4 regions of the Kineococcus rhizosphaerae genome follow, and region 3 is predicted to be linked to each of the others. Evidence: riboswitches for the same ligand, from Rfam matches in the RefSeq annotation. Region 3 holds a riboswitch; each other region holds the start of a gene.

Region 1 (4,202 bases), on a different contig from region 3:
AGTGCCGCGCGGGGACGCACGGCGTGCGGTGCTGCATCGATCCTCCATCGTTCCTGGCGGAAGCACCCGCACCCGTTCGCACGGGGGGTTGCTGCGGCGTCGCGGAGCCAGGTCTCTCAGCCGCTCTTGATGGTTGCCCGGACACTGTCGCCCGACCGCGATCGGGTTGTCAATCCCCCGGTGAACCCCGGGGACCCCTCACCGCCTCACAGGGCCTTGCCGGGGTTCAGCAGCCCCAGGGGGTCGAACACGGCCTTGATGCCCGCCTGCAGCGCCCGCACCTGCGGGGTGAGCTCGTCGGCCAGCCAGCGCTGCTTCGCGGTGCCGATCCCGTGCTCGCCGCTGATCGTCCCGCCCAGGCGCAGGGCCGTCGCCACGACCTCGTCGGCCGCCGCCTCCAGGCGTTCGGCGCCCCCGGCCACGTCGTCGGCGAACAGCAGCGGGTGGAAGTTCCCGTCCCCCGCGTGGGCCACGGCACGCACCGAGACCCCGTGCACGGCACCGATCCTGGTGATCTCGCGGTGGAACTCCCCGATGCGCGACAGCGGGACGGCGACGTCCTCGCCCACGGCGAGCTTGTCCTCCAGCGGACCGCGTCCGCTGCGCCGCAGCTCCCAGTGGAACTCGGCGTCCTCGCCGTGCAGCCGGCGCGGGCGGCCACCGGCCCCGCGCAGTGCCGCCTCGACCTCGTCGGCCTCCGCCCGCGCACCGTGACCGTCGGTCTGCACGAGCAGCAGCGCCCCACCCCCCTGCGCCAGCGACGTCCCCGAGTGGGCGTCGATGTCCGCCAGGGTGGGGCCGTCCAGGAGCTCGATGACAGCCGGTCGCGCGGCTCCCGCGGTCAGGGCCAGCAGCCCCTCGGCCGCGGCGTCGACGGAGTCGAACCAGGTGGCGACGGTCTGCTCGTCCACCGGCCGCGGCCGCAGCCGGACGGTGATGCCCACGACGACACCCAGCGTGCCCTCGGACCCGGTGAACAGCCCCACGAGGTCGAGTCCGGTGACCCCCTTGATGGACCGGTGACCGGTCGAGATGAGCGACCCGTCGGCCAGGACCACGTCGAGGGCCAGCACCGACTCCCGCGTCACGCCGTACTTGGCGCAGCGCAGTCCCCCCGCGTTCGTCGCGACGTTCCCGCCGATGCTGGAGGTCCGCCAGCTGGCCGGGTCCGGGGCGTAGCGCAGACCCAACGGCGCCAGGGCGGCGTCGAGGTCGGCGCCCAGGACACCCGGTTCGACGCGTGCGACCTGGTCGGCCGGGGCGATCTCCAGGACGCGGTCCAGCCGCTCGGTCGACAGCACGATCCCGCCGGCCACCCCGATCGCACCACCGGACAACCCGGTCCCCGCTCCGCGCGGCACGACGGGGACGCGGTGCCGGCTCGCCCAGCGCAGGACGGTCTGGACCCCGGCGACGTCGGCCGGGCGCACGACGGCGAGGACCCCCTGCGGGGCGTCGACCCGGGAGCGGTCGGTGACCTCGTGGGCGGCGAAACCCGGGTCCACCGCGCCGGGGAGCTCACCGGCCAGCTCGGCCAGCGGACCGGTGAGGTCGGTGGGGACGGCGGGCAGCAGTTCGGTGGTCATGTCGGGGTCTCCGTTCGCAGTGCGCGGTTCGCGGGGTCCAGCGGGTGAACCCGGGATCGTCACGGGTGGGGCGGACGGCGCCACCATCGCACAGTCGCGCGCGGCCCACGAGGGACGGCGTTGACGGGCGTGCCGAACTCTGCCACTCTCGTCCCACCATCCAGAGCGGCTGAGAGACCTGGCTCGACGACGCCGCAGCAACCTCCTTCGGGAAGGTGCTACCGCCAGGACCGATGGAGGAATCCCGGTGCGACCCACGCTGCTCCTCACGGCTCGTCGGCACGTCGACCTGTCCCGGCAGTCCAGCGCGCTCTCAACCCCACGCTGAGCGAACGCTCCACGGCCGCACCCCGGCCGTCGGGCCGCGCTCCCCAGGAACTCCCCCGAACCGCACCGGGCACTCCTCCCGTGCGGCCCCTCCCCGCCTGAGCCAGGAGCCACACCCCCATGACCAGCAGCACCCCTGACCCCCTCCCGTCGGGTTCGACGCCCGGGGCGTTCCGACCCACCCGTCGCACGGTCTCCGCCGTCCTCGGCGCCGGCGCGGTGGGCACGATCCTCTCCGCCTGCGGGGGTGGCGCGTCGGGTTCGTCGGGCTCGACCCCGGCCGGGGCGAAGCAGGGCGGCGACATCGTCTTCCTCATCGACTCCCTCGGCGACACCTGGATCCCGAACAACAGCGCGATCTCAAGCTTCCAGGGGAACGTCTGGGGTCACGTCACCGACAAGCTCGTCTACGTCGACGGCGAGGGGAAGGTGACGCCGTGGCTGGCCGAGAAGTGGGAGCAGAACGCGAACGCCACCGAGTTCACGCTGCACCTCAAGAGCGGGGTGACGTTCTCCGACGGCACGGCCCTGGACGCCGCCGCCGTCGTGGCGAACCTCGACTACTGGGCCAAGGGGCAGGCCGACAAGGGTGTGAACCCGATCGGCCTGTTCCCCAAGACGTACCTGCAGGCCTCCGCCGCGGACGCCTCCACCGTCGTCGTCGAGTTCAGCGCGCCGACGCTGGGGTTCATCCCCACCCTCGGGTACCACGGCTCCATCCTGATCTCCCCCAAGACGATCGCCCTGCCCGCCGAGGGCCAGGCGGACCTGTCGCAGGTCAGCGGGTCCGGGCCGTTCACGGTGAAGAGCTGGAAGGAGGGCGACGAGGTCGTCCTCGTCAAGCGCGCCGACTACGCGTGGGGCCCGCAGGCCCTCGGCAAGTCCGACGCGGCGGCGCTCGACTCGATCACCTACAAGATCGTCAAGGAGAGCTCGCTGCGAACCGCGAGCCTGCAGTCGAACCAGGCCGACGCCGTCTTCAACGCCACCCCGCAGGAGCTCGACGGGCTGAAGGAGGCCGGGTTCGAGGTCGCGACGCCCCGCTACCTCGGGTTCACCCACGGGTACCGCCTGAACACCTCGGTCGCGCCGTTCGACGACGTCGCGGTCCGGCAGGCGTTCCAGCACGCGATCGACCGCGACGAGATCCTGTCGACCGTCTACACCAGCGACTGGAAGAAGGCGCAGTCCTTCATCCAGTCCAACGTCCCCGAGGCCACCGACCACTCGGCGGAGTTCACCTACGACGCGGCGACGGCGAACTCGCTGCTCGAGCAGGCCGGGTGGGTGAAGGGCGCCGACGGCAAGCGCAGCAAGGGCGGCCGGCCGCTGTCGGTCACCCTGTTCCCGAACCCGTACCTCGTCACCTCGCAGGCCATCGACGAGCTCGTGGCCCAGCAGCTCGGCAAGGTCGGGTTCACCGTGGACCTGCAGACCTTCGACGTCGTCACCTACGGTCAGCGGGTCAGCGGGAACAAGACGCTGTCGAACTACGAGGTCACCCGCAGCTTCATCGACGTCGGCACCGTCGCGAGCATCCTGACCAGCGCCAACAAGGGCGAGGACTGGTTCGGGCTCGGCGAGAGCGACCAGACGCTGAACCACCTGCGCGACGCCGTCGCCGGCGCCGTCGACGAGGACACCCGCCGGACGTCGGTCGACCAGTTGCAGCAGTACGTCCTCGAGCAGGGGCTGTTCATCCCCCTGGAGCAGATCGTGCAGCGCATCTACGCCAACCGCTCCGACCTCAAGGGCGTGACCTACAACGGCGTCGCCTACGCGAACTACTACGCCGCCCACCTCGAGGCCTGAGGAGGGCACGCATGAGGGGTTACGCGGGTTTCGCGGCACGACGCGTCGGCCAGGCCGTCGTCGTCGTCCTGCTGGCGTACGTCGCGACGTTCGTCGTCATCAGCGTGCTGCCCGGGGACCCGGTCACGAACACGCTGCGCAACCCCGAGAACGGGTTCACCGAGGACGAGATCGCGCGCATCGTCTCCTACTACGGGCTCGACCAGCCCGTGGTCGTCCAGCTGTGGGAGGCGCTGTCGCGGTTCGTCGTCGGCGACCTCGGCGTGTCGCTGCGCAGCAACCGGCCGGTCTCGCAGTCGATCGCCGAGGTCCTGCCCTCGACGCTGACGCTGGCCGGCGGCGCCCTCGCGGTCGCGATCGTGCTCGCCGCCGTCGTCGCGGCGGCCACCCAGTTCCTCCCCCGGGGCGCGGGGCAGGGGGTGGCCCGCTCGCTGCCGTCGCTGTTCCTGTCGGTCCCGAACTTCGTCATCGGTCTCG
Region 2 (4,202 bases), on a different contig from region 3:
TACGGCGGGGTGATGCCGGCGTTGACCGTGGGGACGATCCCGACGTGCTGCGTGGCGGCGAACAGGTAGGGGGCCAGCAGCAGCGGGTCGTGCTTGGGACCGCCGTACGCCGCGCGGACCCGCAGGTCCAGGGTCTGCGGGTTCCCCAGCGAGATCGCGTCCTCGATCACGACCAGGTCGAGACCGGCCCGTTCGAGGTCGCGCACGGCGTGCGCGTACAGGTCCGGTCGCGTCCAGTCGTCGTTCCACGCCTGGTGGTCGCGACCCCAGCCCTGGGGGCCGAAACCGCGGGAGAAGAAGTACCCGAAGTGCTGCAGGCGTCCCATCAGGCCACCGCCCCCTGCTCGCTCCGGTGGGGTGCGCGCGAGGCGACGAGGGCCTGCTCGAGGTCGGCGAGCAGGTCGGCCGGTTCCTCCAGGCCGATCGACAAGCGCAGCAACCCCGGCCAGATGCCGGCGGCGAGCCGCTCGGGCTCCGTGCGGTGCGCGTGGGTCGTGCTGGCCGGGTGGATCACCAGCGACCGGACGTCGCCGACGTGGGTCATCCGGGTGAACAGTTCCACGGCGTCGACGAACCGCTGCGCCGCAGCGCGGCCGCCCTCCAGGGTCACCGAGAACACGGCACCGGCCCCGCGGGGCAGCAGCCGCCGGGCGACGTCGTGCGAGGGATGGTCGTCGAGGGCGGCGTGGTCGACGCTGACGACCTCGGGCCGCGCGCGCAGCCAGCGGGCCAGCTGCTCGGCCGTCTGCGTCTGGCGGGCCACGCGCAGCGACAGGGTCTCCAGCCCCTGCTGGACCAGGAACGCGTTGAACGGTGAGATCGTCGGGCCCAGGCGGGAGGCGACGACACCGCGGGTGTGCTCGACGTAGGCCCGCTGCGGGCCGTACCGCTGCACCCAGCTGACGCCCGCCAGCACGTTCGCGGGCTCGGTGAGGTGGCCGAACCCGGACCAGTCGAACCCGTCGCCGGTGACGATCGCGCCGCCCAGGGCGGCGCCGTGGCCGGCGAGGAACTTGCTGGCCGAGTGCACGACGACGTCGGCGCCGTGCTCCAGGGGCCGCAGCAGGTACGGGGTGGCGAAGGTGTTGTCCACGACGAGCGGGACGCCGTGCCGGTGCGCGACGGCCGCCACCGCGGGCAGGTCGAGCACGGTGTCCTTCGGGTTGGCGATCGACTCGGCGAAGAAGGCGCGGGTGGTCGGCCGGACGAGGCGTTCCCAGTCGGCGCTCTCCTCGACGAAGTCGACCTCGATGCCGAGCCGGCCGAAGTTGTCGAGGAAGAGCCCGCGCGAGCCCTCGTACAGGTCGGCGGCGGCCAGCAGGTGGTCCCCCGCCCCCAGGATCCCGAGCAGCGCCACCGTGATCGCGGCCTGGCCGGTGCCGACGAGGATCGCGTCGGTGCCGCCCTCCAGGACGGCGAGGCGGCGTTCGACGGCGGCCGACGTGGGGTTGCCGATGCGCGTGTAGACGTACCCGTCGTCCTCGCCGGCGAACCGGGCACGGGCGTGCTCGAAGTCGTCGAAGACGAACCCGGCGGTCAGGTGCACGGGCGTGACCCGCGCCCCGGTGACCGGGTCGGGTTCGGCGCCGGCGTGGACCTGCTGGGTGGCGAAGCTGTGGCGGTTGCGGACGTGCGTCATCGACGGGCCTTCCGGTGCAGTGACGGGGTGGGAGCGCGGGCGTTCAGGCCCGACAGCTCATCCCGGCGCTGCGCAGGAGGTCGACGACGAGACGGCGCGTCAACGGTTCGATCGGCACTGCGTTCCCTCTCCCATCGGTCCTGGCGGGAGCACCGACCCGGGTGGGCGGTTGCTGCGGCGTCGACGAGCCAGGTCTCTCGGCCGCTCTGGATGGCTCTTCCAGTGGACGGCACCGCAGCCATCGCTGTCAAGCGCTTCACACGATCTGCCGGCGGGTAGCGTGCGGCGTCGTGATCCTCACGGCCATGGTCTTCTACCCCGGCGGCGAACACCTCACGAGCTGGCGGCTGCCGGGGGGCCGCCCCGCCGACTACGTGACGTTCGAGTACTACGAGCACTTCGCCCGCACCGCCGAGCGCGCGGGTTTCGCAGCGCTGTTCTACGCCGACGAGCTGTACGTGTGGGACCGGTTCGCCTCCGGCGTCGAGCACGTCGCCAACGTCCGTCCCGAACCCTTCGGCCTGCTCGGGGCGCTGACCCGCAGCACCGAGCGGATCGGGCTGGTGGCGACCGTCTCGACCACGTACAACGAGCCGTTCCACACCGCGCGCCAGGTGGGGTCCCTGGACTTCCTCAGTTCCGGGCGGGCCGGGTGGAACCTCGTGACGTCGGCCAGCGACGAGGAGGCCCGCAACTTCGGGCTGGAGCGCAACCTCGACCACGCCGCGCGCTACCGCCGCGGGGCGGAGTTCGTGGAGGTCGTCACGGGGCTGTGGGACAGCTGGGACGACGGCGCGATCCGCCCCGACGTCGCCTCCGGTCGCTACGCCGACCCCGCCGGACTGCACGTGCTCGGTCACGAGGGCGAGTTCTTCCGCGTCCGCGGTCCGCTGAACCTGCCCCGCCCGCCCCAGGGCCGACCCGTCCTGTTCCAGGCGGGCTCGTCGGAGGACGGGCGGGCCCTGGCGGGCAGGTACGCCGAGGCCGTCTTCGTGCCCGGTTCCGCTCCGCTGCCCGGCGCGCAGCGGCTCTACGAGGACTACAAGCAGCGCGCGGTCGCGAACGGCCGCGCCCGCGAGCACCTCCTCGTCCTGCCGGCCCTGTCGCCCGTGCTGGGTGAGACGCCGGCCCGCGCTCTGGAGAAGCTCGAGGAGATCGAGGCGCTCACCCCCGACCGGCTCAGCCTCGACTGGCTCTCGCACCACCTGGGCGTCGACCTGTCCGACCGGCCGCTCGACGAGCGCTTCGAGTTCGACTTCACCGGCGGCTCCAACCAGGTGCAGACGGTGTTCGAGGGCGTCCGCAAGCTCATGGACCGCGAACGGTTCACCCTGCGCGAGCTGTACCGGACGATGCTGCGCCGCCGGTTCCTGCCCGGGACCCCCGAGCAGGTCGCGGACTGGATGACCGAACGGTTCACCCACGGCGCCGCCGACGGTTTCACCCTCGCGTTCTCCTCGTTGCCGGCGGGGCTGGAGGAGTTCGCCGAGACGGTGGTGCCGCTGCTCGTCGCCCGCGGGGTGCTGGCCGCGGAACTGCCCGCCGCGACGCTGCGCGAGAACCTCGGACTGCCGGTGCCGCCCAGCCGCTACCGCTGAACCGGGACGACCCCGGAGGTCCCCCCGGCCGCGACCTCGACGCGGTTGCGGCCCGCGGCCTTCGCGGCGTACAGGGCCGCGTCCGCGCGCCCGACGAGCGCCGTGACCGACTCGGCGCCGTCCCACTGCGCCACCCCCGCCGAGAACGTCTGCCCCAGCGGGGTGGCGCCGAGCAGCGCCCGCACGAGGTCCGCGGCGGCGCCGGCGCCGAGCCCGGTCGTGGCCACCAGGAACTCCTCCCCGCCCCAGCGGGCCAGGAACGCGGGCGAGTCCTCGAGCCGCTCCGTCCACGCCCGGGCCGCCTGCACGAGCAGCTCGTCCCCGGCCGGGTGGCCGAAGGAGTCGTTGAACCGCTTGAAGTGGTCCAGGTCGAGGATCGCGACGGCCAGCGGGACGCCGTCGAGGGCGCAGCGGTCGACGAGGCGGCCCAGTTCGGCGTCACCGCTGCGCCGGTTCGCGATCCCCGTGAGCCCGTCCGTGCGGGCCAGCGCGGTGAGCTGCTGCGCCTGCGTCTGGACCTGCTTGAGCAGCCCGTTCATGCGCAGCACCACGAGCAGGAACAGCGCGATGGAGCTCGCCCCGACCGACCACGGCTCCACCTCCCAGCCCAGGGCGCTCTGCAGGAGCAGGGTTCCCGGCGACAGCAGGCTCGCGCACGTCAGGGCCACCAGGCGGACCCGGGTGAAGGTCGCCGCGCTCGGGGCCGCGTCGGCCAGGCCGCGCATCGAGGGGTGCAGGGCCGCGGCCGCGAGCGCCGCGTAGGACCAGGACCAGCCGAGGTTCAGCAGGCCGCCGTGGTAGGTCCCGCTGAGGCTGACGACCTGGTAGGCGCTGTCGCTGGCGAGCATGAGGACGATGCCGACGGCGAGCCAGCGGAAGGACGGCGAGCGGCGGCCCGCGGTGGTCAGCAGCCGGGCGACGACGGCGAGCAGCAGGACGTCCCCGACGGGGTAGCTGGTGGCCAC
Region 3 (4,202 bases):
TGCTGACCGTCGCCTACGTCGTCTTCGCGGCGGGCTCCGTCGACTGGGCGACGGTCAGCGCGATCCCGGCCGGGGACACCGCCGCGGTCGTCGGCGCCTTCACGATGGTCATGACCGGGTTCGGCCTGGGCTGGGCCAACGCGGCGGCCGACTACTCCCGGTACCTGCCGCGGGACGCCTCCAGCGCGGGGGTCGTGGTGTGGACGACGCTCGGCTCCTCGCTCGGCCCGGCGGTGCTGCTCGTGTTCGGCGCGCTCGTCGTGGGCTCGAACCCGGGCCTGAGCGAACTCGTGGGCCAGGACCCCGTCGGGGCGCTGACCGGCATCCTGCCGACGTGGTTCCTCGTGCCGTTCGTGGTGGTGGCCGTCCTCGGCCTCGTCGGCGGCGCGGTCATGGACATCTACTCCTCGGGCCTGGCGCTGCTGAACGTGGGGCTGAGGGTCCCGCGGCCCGTCGCGGTGCTCGTCGACGCGGTCCTGATGATCGCCGGCGCGGTCTACATCGCCTTCTTCTCGGCCAACTTCCTGATCCCGTTCCAGGGGTTCCTCATCACCCTGGGGGTGCCGATCGCGGCGTGGGCGGGGATCTTCCTGGCCGACCTCGCGGCGCGGCGCGGCGGGTACGCCGAGGCCGAGCTGCTCGACGCCCGCGGGCGCTACGGATCGGTGCGCGTGCTGCCCGTGGTCACGATGGTCGTCGCCACGTTCCTGGGCTGGGGCCTGGTGACCAACGGCGGAGCGAGCTGGCTGACCTGGCAGGGGTACCTGCTGGGGCCGATCGGGGGCCGCGACGGCGGGTGGGCCTACGCCAACCTCGGCGTGCTGCTGGCGTTCGCGGTCGGGTTCGCCGTCGTCGCGGTGTTCGGGCGCGCGGCGGTGCGCGCCCAGGAGGCTCGCCGCTGACCCGGGTCCGGGACCGTTGACGCATCGGTACGAACCTTTCGCACCGATGCGTCAACGGTCCGACGAACCGGACCGGACAGGACGCCGCGACGAGCGCGCCCCGAGGGTCACGCGCGCTGGACGACGACCTTCGGCGGCGTCTGCAGGGTCTGGGCGATGACGCAGTAGCGCTCGGCCAGGGAGATCATCTTCGCCTCGGTCGCCTCGTCGGCGTCGGAGGTGAAGTCGAAGGTGATGGTCACGTCGGTGATCCCGACCGGCACCTCGCGGGCGACGCCGAGCGTGCCGCGGGCGTCCCAGTGGGCGTCGACGGTCACCGACGCGTTGCGCAGCTCGACGCCCATGGCGGTCGCCACGCTGCGCAGGGTGACACCGGCGCACGCCGCGACGGCTTCGCAGAGCATGTCGGCCGAGCACGCCTCGGTGCCGTCGCCGCCGGCGGCGGGGTGCAGCCCGGCGCGGGTGGTGCCGGCGAAACCGTCGACCGAGACGCCGATGGACTGCCCGTCCAGCACCGCCACGGCCCGCGCGGGGACCAGCGCCTCGGCCGGGTCCTCGCGGTAGGCGTCCTTCAACGGCTTCTGCAGGGCCCTGAGCTCGGTCGAATCCACCGCCGAAGCTTAGGCCCCCCGCGGGGCGCGCCCGCAACCTCGGACAGACTGCGGGGGTGAAGTGGACCACTGCCGTCAGGACCCTCGAGGACGTCGCCGACCGCTGCGCGCACGTGGGCCGCCAGCCCGAGGGGATCATCCGCCTGCGGGTCTTCCAGGCGTGGGTGTTCGGGCCCCTGCTGGGGCCGCGGACGGACGACGTCGACGACGTGGACGGCGTGCGGGTCGCGCTGGTGACGAACGCGCGCGAGGAGGACTGCGCCTTCGGCACGCGCCCGCCGGCCGCCGGGCAGTGGCTGGCCGCCTCGAGCCTGGAGACGAAGCCGGTGCGGCTGTTCTTCCGGTCCGGGCAGGCGCCGGTGTGGAACCACGTGGTCGAGCGGCCGGTGCGGTTCTGGACCCGCGAGGACGGGGTGGACCCCGAGGTGCTCGCCCGGATCCGTGCCGGGGAGGGCAGCGGGCTGCGCCCGGCGGCGCCGACGGCCACCGAGCTGGCCGGGCGCCTCGACGCCGAGCTGGCGGTGAGCCTGGCCGCGCTGCGGCGCACGGCGGTGGAGTACGACGAGAAGCGGTGGTCGCCGGGGTCGCCGACCAAGCGCGCGGACGCGCTGGCCGACGCCTCCCTGGGGTACCTGAGCGTGCGCGACGCGCGGGATAGCCTGTCCGCGTGAGCGAGGAGAGCACCCCCGGCACCGCCGGCGAGAAGCTGGCCTACCGGCTCCTGACGGGCCCGGACGACCGGTCGTTCTGCGAGAAGGTGAGCGCGGCCCTGGCGGACGGGTACGTCCTGCACGGCAGCCCGTCGGTGACGACGACGGACGGGCGCACGATCGCGGCGCAGGCCGTCGTGCTCCCCCACGTCCTGGGCTGAGCCCACCGGTCCGCCCGGAGCCGGGCGGACGTGCGGCACCCGAACCCGTTTCTGCTGCCCGCCAGGCGGTGTTAAGGTTCGGGCAGGTCATGAGTGACAGCGACAAGCCCTGGCTCGCTGTCCGGCAACCCTCCTCCGCGGCGGGGTGCCCCAGGTGAAGACCTGGCCGGACGAACCCGTCCGGCAAGCGCGGATCGTCGGACGCCGTCGATCACGGTAGCTGCGAGCCGCGCGCCCGCCCGTACGACCACCCGGAGTGCCTTCGTGTCCACCGCCCCCGCCCTTCCCGACAAGCCCAAGCGCCGTGGGCTCCTCTACGGCATCATCGCCGCCGTCGTCGTCGTCGTGGTCGTCGTCGTGGCGATCGTCCTGGGCACCCGGGACGACTCCGCGAAGACCACGGCCGCCGGCTCCACGGCCGCCGCGAAGACCGTCAAGATCGGTGTCGCCGACAAGTCCCTGAAGTACTGGACGCCCTACGTCGAGCTCGCGAAGTCGAAGTACGACGTGGACGTCGAGCTCGTGAACTTCTCCGACTACACCCAGCCGAACCCGGCGCTGTCGCAGAACCAGCTGGACCTCAACCAGTTCCAGCACATCCAGTACCTCGCGAACTACAACGCGACGTCGGGCGACGACCTGCAGCCCATCGGCGCCACCGCCGTGTACCCGCTGCCGCTGTACTCCCTGACCGCGAAGTCCGTCGCCGAGCTGCCCGCCGACGCGAAGGTCGCGATCCCGAACGACGCGATCAACGAGGCCCGCGGCCTCCTGGTCCTGCAGCAGGCCGGTCTGGTCACGCTGAAGGACGGCGGCACCGCGTTCTCCAAGACGAACGACATCGAGTCGTCCAAGGTCCAGGTGACCACCGTCGCCGCCGACCAGACCGCGAGCGCCCTGCAGTCCGGGTCCGTGGCCGCCGCGATCGTGAACAACAACTACGCCACCAAGGCGAAGCTGCCCGTCGACGACATCATCGTCAAGGACGACCCGTCGTCCCCGGCCGCGGCGCCGTACGTGAACATCTTCGCCGCCCGCAAGGCCGACGTCGCCAACCAGACGTACCTGGACCTGGCCGCGCTGTGGCACGACCCGGCCGTGCAGAAGGTCTTCCTCGAGGAGAACCCGGGCGCGGTCGTCCAGGACACCCCTGCCGCGGACCTGCAGGCGGAGACCACCAAGGTCGAGGCCGACGCGAAGGCCGCCGCGGGCAAGTGACCGCTCTCATCTCGCTGACGGACGTCAGCAAGAGCTTCGACCGTCGTGACGGGTCCACCGTCACGGCGGTCGACGCCGTTTCGCTGGAGGTCGAGACCGGCGAGGTCCTCGCGGTCATCGGCTACTCGGGGGCCGGGAAGTCGACCCTCGTCCGGCTGCTCAACGCGCTGGAGAAGCCGACGTCGGGCAGCGTCCTGGTCGCCGGGCAGGACCTCACGCGGTTGTCCGAGGGGGAACTGCGGGCGGCCCGCTCGAAGATCGGGATGATCTTCCAGCAGTTCAACCTGTTCCGGTCCCGCACGGTCGCCGGGAACGTGGCGTACCCGTTGAAGGTCGCGGGCGTGGCCAAGGCCGAACGCGACCGGCGCACCGCCGAGCTCCTCGACTTCGTGGGGTTGCTGGACCGGGCGCACTCCTACCCCGAGCAGCTGTCGGGCGGGCAGAAGCAGCGCGTCGGCATCGCGCGGGCGCTGGCGACGAACCCGCCGCTGCTGCTGTGCGACGAGGCGACGAGCGCGCTGGACCCGGAGACGACGACCGAGGTGCTGTCGCTGCTGCGCCGGGTGAACTCCGAGCTCGGGGTGACGATCGTCGTCATCA
Region 4 (4,202 bases), on a different contig from region 3:
CGGCCAGGGCCTTGAACGCGACCGTGATGCCGTGCGCGGGAGCCACGTCCTTCGCGATGTACTCGATGAGCGCCTGCTCGCGGGCGTTCCCCTCGGCCGTGGCGACGTACAGCGTCGCCCCGGCCCGGGTGTTCGCGGTCTGCTCGCCACCGAGGCGGGGGACGACCAGGGCGGCGGCGACGCCGAGGACGACGACGGCACCGCCGGCGACGAACGGCCAGAGCCTGCGCCGGCGGACCTCGAACCCGTGGTCGTCGGTGGGGGTCGGGCGGGTTTCAGTGGACAAGGGTCTTCTCCTGGACGGTGTCGCGGGGGGCGGTGCGGGTGCGCGCCGGACGGCGGCGGGTGCGGGGGTCGGCGGCGCGGGCGACGGCGTCACCCACGAGCTGGACGGTCGCGACGAGCGCGACGAGGACGACGATCGTGGCGAGCATGACGGCGTGGTCGAAGCGCTGGTACCCGTAGGTGACCGCGACGTACCCGATGCCGCCGGCGCCGATGGTCCCGGCGATGGCCGAGTACTCGATCATCGCGATCGTGTTGATGGTCAGGCCGCCGATGATCGACGGCGCCGCCTCGGACAGCTGCACGGTCGTGATGACCTGCAGCGGGGAGGCGCCCGACGCCTGGGCGACCGCCACGAGGTTCGGCGGCACCGAGCGCAGCGAGTTCTCCACGATGCGGCTGAAGAACGCGGTCCCCGCCAGGACCATCGGCACGACGGCGGCACGGATCCCGATGTTCGTCCCGGTGACGAAGCGGGTGAACGGCACGAGCGCGGCCATGAGGACGAGGAACGGCAGCGACCGGCCGGTGCTGACGACCCAGCTGAGCACCGTGTGCGCGGCGCGGTTCTCCAGCAGTCCACCGGGGGCGAGGTTGTGCACGAGGACGCCGATCGGGACCCCGAGCAGCACGACGACCGCCATGACGATCCCCACCATGAGCAGGGTGTCGACGAGCGCGGGGGCGATCAGCGCCGGGATCCGGTCCAGCGGGGTGTCGAGGCTCGAGGCGGCCGCGAACGTCGAGGGCAGGGCGAGGGGGATCACACGAGGTCCAGTTCCCGGGCGGTGGGCGCGACCTGCGCGTGCAGCCCGCGGCGGGTGAAGGCGGCCCGCAGGGCCGCGGCGTCGAGGGCCCGCGGCACGCCGAGGGTGGCGTGGCCGACGGTGCTCCCCGCGACGGTGCCGACCGACGCGCCCAGCAGGGCGAGGTCGTGGCCCAGTTCCCGGGACGCGCTCGTCAGCCAGTCGGCCGGCACGTCGTCGCCGCGGTAGTGGACCTCCCACACGACGAGGCCGGCGCTCGCGGCGACCGGCCGCCGGGGCAGCAGCGCCGCCCCCACGGGCGACCCCGGGTCGCGCAGGACGTCCAGCAGGGGGGCGTTCTCGACGATGCGGCCGTGGTCCAGACGTGCCACGGTGTCGGCGACGTCGACGATGGTGTCCATCTCGTGGGTGATGAACAGGATGGCCAGGCCCAGGTCGTCGCGCAGGCCCCGCAGCAGGGCGGTGATGGACGCGGTGGCCTGCGGGTCCAGGCCCGACGTGGCCTCGTCCGCGAGCAGGACGGTGGGCCGCAGCGCCAGGGCGCGGGCGATGCCGACGCGTTGGCGCTGCCCCCCGGACAGTTCGTGCGGGTAGCGGTCGGCGAACCCGGCCAGCCCGACGCGGTCGAGGAGTTCGGCGACCCGCCTCCTGCGGTCGCGGGGGACCACGCCGAGGTAGCGCAGCGGGAGTTCCACGTTCTGCGCGGCCGTGCGGCGGGTCTGCAGGCCGTCGGACTGGAAGATCGTCCCGATGCGGCGCCGGGCCTCGCGCAGCCTGCTCTCGCCGAGGCCGGTGAGGTCCTGACCGGCGACGACGACCGACCCGGAGGTGGGCCGCGTCAGCAGCGTCACGCACTGGGCGAGGGTGCTCTTGCCGGCGCCGCTGGGGCCGACGACGGCGGTGATGCTGCCGGCGGGGACGGTCAGGTCGAGCCGGTCGAGCACGGTGGTGACGTGCGGCGCGTCGCCGTACGTCTTGGTGAGGTGGCGCAGTTCGATCACGTCGTCCTCCGGGGCGGCGTCCGGGTGGTGGGGGCACGGGCGTGCGGCAGCGACCGGGCGACGGCCCGGCTGCGGAGATTTCAGGGGAGGTTCAGGGAACGCTCAGCGCGAGCGTCGACAGGCCTTCGGCACACCGGTCTCCGGGTCTCGTCCTTGTCCGTGGCTCCCACGGACCTGGTCCTCACCCGGAGCACCCCACGACGGATCAGGGTTGCCGGCCAGCGAGCCGGGGCTTGACGCTGGCGCTCATGACCTGGGCTGACCATGGCAGGTCCGCCCGAAGGACGTCAAGCGGTTCGGGTGTTCGACAACCGTTGTGCGGCAACATGTTGAGACTGAGTACCGAAAAGAGGGGCCGCGGTGGCCGTCCGGGACGGGGTACGCTGCGGCGATCCCATCCAGAGCGGCTGAGAGACCTGGCTCGACGACGCCGCAGCAACCCCACGGGGGTGCTACCGCCAGGACCGATGGAGGAGTGCCGCGTCATGTCCCTGCACGAGCCGCTCAAGTTCGCCTACTGGGTCCCCAATGTCTCCGGCGGCCTCGTCGTCTCCACGATCGAGCAGCGCACCAGCCACGACCCCGCCTACAACGTCGAGGTGGCCCGCGCCGCCGAGCGCGTCGGTTTCGAGTACGCCCTGACGCAGGTGCGCTACCTCGCCTCCTACGGCGCCGACGCCCAGCACGAGTCGACCTCGTTCTCCCTCGCGCTGCTGCTCGCGACCGAGCGGCTGAAGGTCATCGCGGCCGTCCACCCGTTCTTCTGGCACCCCGGCGTGCTCGCGAAGTTCGCCGCCACCGCGCAGGAACTGACGAACGGCCGTCTTGCGCTGAACGTCGTCTCCGGCTGGTTCAAGGACGAGGCGACGCAGCTCGGCGTCACCTGGCACGAGCACGACGACCGGTACCGGCAGTCCGAGGAGTTCATCGAGCTGCTGCGCGGGGTGTGGAGCCAGGACGGCTACAGCCAGTCCGGAGAGTTCTTCAGCGCCTCCGACATCACGTTCCGCCCGCAGCCGAAGGTCGCCCCGGAACTGTTCCAGGGCGGGAACTCCACCGCGGCGCAGGCCATGGCGGGGCGCGTGTCCGACTGGTACTTCATGAACGGCAAGTCCCTGGCCGGGGCCGCCGCCGGGGTGCGCGAGGTGTCGGCGCAGGCCGCGCTGAACGGCCGCTCGATCCGGTTCGGCCTGAACGGTTTCGCACTCGTGCGCGAGACCCGCGCCGAGGCCGAGGCGGTCCTGGAGGAGATCATCGCCAAGGCCGACCGCACCAAGGTCGAGGGGTTCGGGGCCGCCGTGCGCGAGGCGGGGAACTCCACGAAGGACGGCAGGGGCATGTGGGCCGACAGCGAGTTCCGCGACCTCGTGCAGTACAACGACGGTTTCCGCACCGGCCTGGTCGGCACCCCCGACGAGGTCGCCCGCCGGGTCCTGGCCTACCGCCTCGTCGGCGTGGACCTGCTGCTGCTGGCCTTCCTGCACGTCAAGGAGGAGGTCGAGGCGTTCGGCGAACTCGTCATCCCCCGCGTGCGCGAGCTCGAGGCGCGGCTGGCGGCGGGCGAGGACCTGCAGCTGGGGGCCGAGCTCGACGAGGCCGTGCGCGCGGCCACCACGCCCGTGCCGGCCTGAGCCCGCGGCGGGCGCGGTCGTGCAGACCGTCGCCCGCCCGTGGTTGGCTGAGGGCGTGCGGTGCGTCCCGGTCCTCGTCCTCCTCGCGGGTCTGCTCACCGCGTGCTCGGCCCCCGCTCCCGCGCAATCCCCGCCGTCCTCCGACCCGGCCCCCGTCGCGGCCACCCCGGCCCCGCCCGCCCCGGTCGTCGTCCTCGACCCCGGGCACAACGGCGGCAACGCGACGCACCCGGAGCAGATCGGCGCGCTCGTGCCCGCCGGGGGGTTCGAGAAGCCCTGCAACACCACGGGGACGTCCACGGACGACGGCTACCCCGAGCACGCCTACGCCTTCGACGTCGCCGTCCGCGTCGCCGACCTGCTGCGGGCGCGGGGGACCACGGTCGTCATGACGCGGACCGACGACACCGGGGTCGGTCCGTGCGTCGACGCCCGGGCGGCGCTGGCCGACGACGCGGGCGCCGCGCTGGCCGTCTCGATCCACGCCGACGGCGCCGCCGCGGCCGCCACCGGGTACC

The links. Region 3 has a riboswitch for S-adenosylmethionine ahead of CLV37_RS17635 (MetQ/NlpA family ABC transporter substrate-binding protein). Riboswitches for the same ligand answer to the same signal wherever they lie in the genome.
Region 1: linked by a shared signal. The riboswitch ahead of CLV37_RS22240 (ABC transporter substrate-binding protein) and the one ahead of CLV37_RS17635 (MetQ/NlpA family ABC transporter substrate-binding protein) in region 3 are both predicted to bind S-adenosylmethionine.
Region 2: linked by a shared signal. The riboswitch ahead of CLV37_RS21120 (O-acetylhomoserine aminocarboxypropyltransferase/cysteine synthase family protein) and the one ahead of CLV37_RS17635 (MetQ/NlpA family ABC transporter substrate-binding protein) in region 3 are both predicted to bind S-adenosylmethionine.
Region 4: linked by a shared signal. The riboswitch ahead of sfnG (dimethylsulfone monooxygenase SfnG) and the one ahead of CLV37_RS17635 (MetQ/NlpA family ABC transporter substrate-binding protein) in region 3 are both predicted to bind S-adenosylmethionine.

What each region holds. Positions count from the first base shown of each region.
Region 1 is NZ_PVZF01000014.1:15,800-20,001, forward strand. Features, by position in the region: SAM riboswitch class I at 42-136, opposite strand; gene CLV37_RS22235 (FAD-binding oxidoreductase) at 207-1,586, opposite strand; SAM riboswitch class I at 1,740-1,826, shown strand; gene CLV37_RS22240 (ABC transporter substrate-binding protein) at 2,034-3,725, shown strand; gene CLV37_RS22245 (ABC transporter permease) at 3,737-4,202, shown strand, end outside.
Region 2 is NZ_PVZF01000012.1:149,540-153,741, reverse strand. Features, by position in the region: gene CLV37_RS21125 (LLM class flavin-dependent oxidoreductase) at 1-326, opposite strand, end outside; gene CLV37_RS21120 (O-acetylhomoserine aminocarboxypropyltransferase/cysteine synthase family protein) at 326-1,639, opposite strand; SAM riboswitch class I at 1,768-1,856, opposite strand; gene CLV37_RS21115 (NtaA/DmoA family FMN-dependent monooxygenase) at 1,930-3,237, shown strand; gene CLV37_RS21110 (GGDEF domain-containing protein) at 3,228-4,202, opposite strand, start outside.
Region 3 is NZ_PVZF01000009.1:104,591-108,792, forward strand. Features, by position in the region: gene CLV37_RS17615 (purine-cytosine permease family protein) at 1-902, shown strand, start outside; gene CLV37_RS17620 (OsmC family protein) at 1,010-1,513, opposite strand; gene CLV37_RS17625 (DUF7711 family protein) at 1,570-2,184, shown strand; gene CLV37_RS17630 (DUF1737 domain-containing protein) at 2,181-2,384, shown strand; SAM riboswitch class IV at 2,470-2,580, shown strand; gene CLV37_RS17635 (MetQ/NlpA family ABC transporter substrate-binding protein) at 2,649-3,602, shown strand; gene CLV37_RS17640 (methionine ABC transporter ATP-binding protein) at 3,599-4,202, shown strand, end outside.
Region 4 is NZ_PVZF01000008.1:75,280-79,481, forward strand. Features, by position in the region: gene CLV37_RS15990 (MetQ/NlpA family ABC transporter substrate-binding protein) at 1-286, opposite strand, end outside; gene CLV37_RS15995 (methionine ABC transporter permease) at 276-1,052, opposite strand; gene CLV37_RS16000 (methionine ABC transporter ATP-binding protein) at 1,049-2,053, opposite strand; SAM riboswitch class IV at 2,198-2,307, opposite strand; SAM riboswitch class I at 2,445-2,527, shown strand; gene sfnG (dimethylsulfone monooxygenase SfnG) at 2,539-3,684, shown strand; gene CLV37_RS16010 (N-acetylmuramoyl-L-alanine amidase) at 3,740-4,202, shown strand, end outside.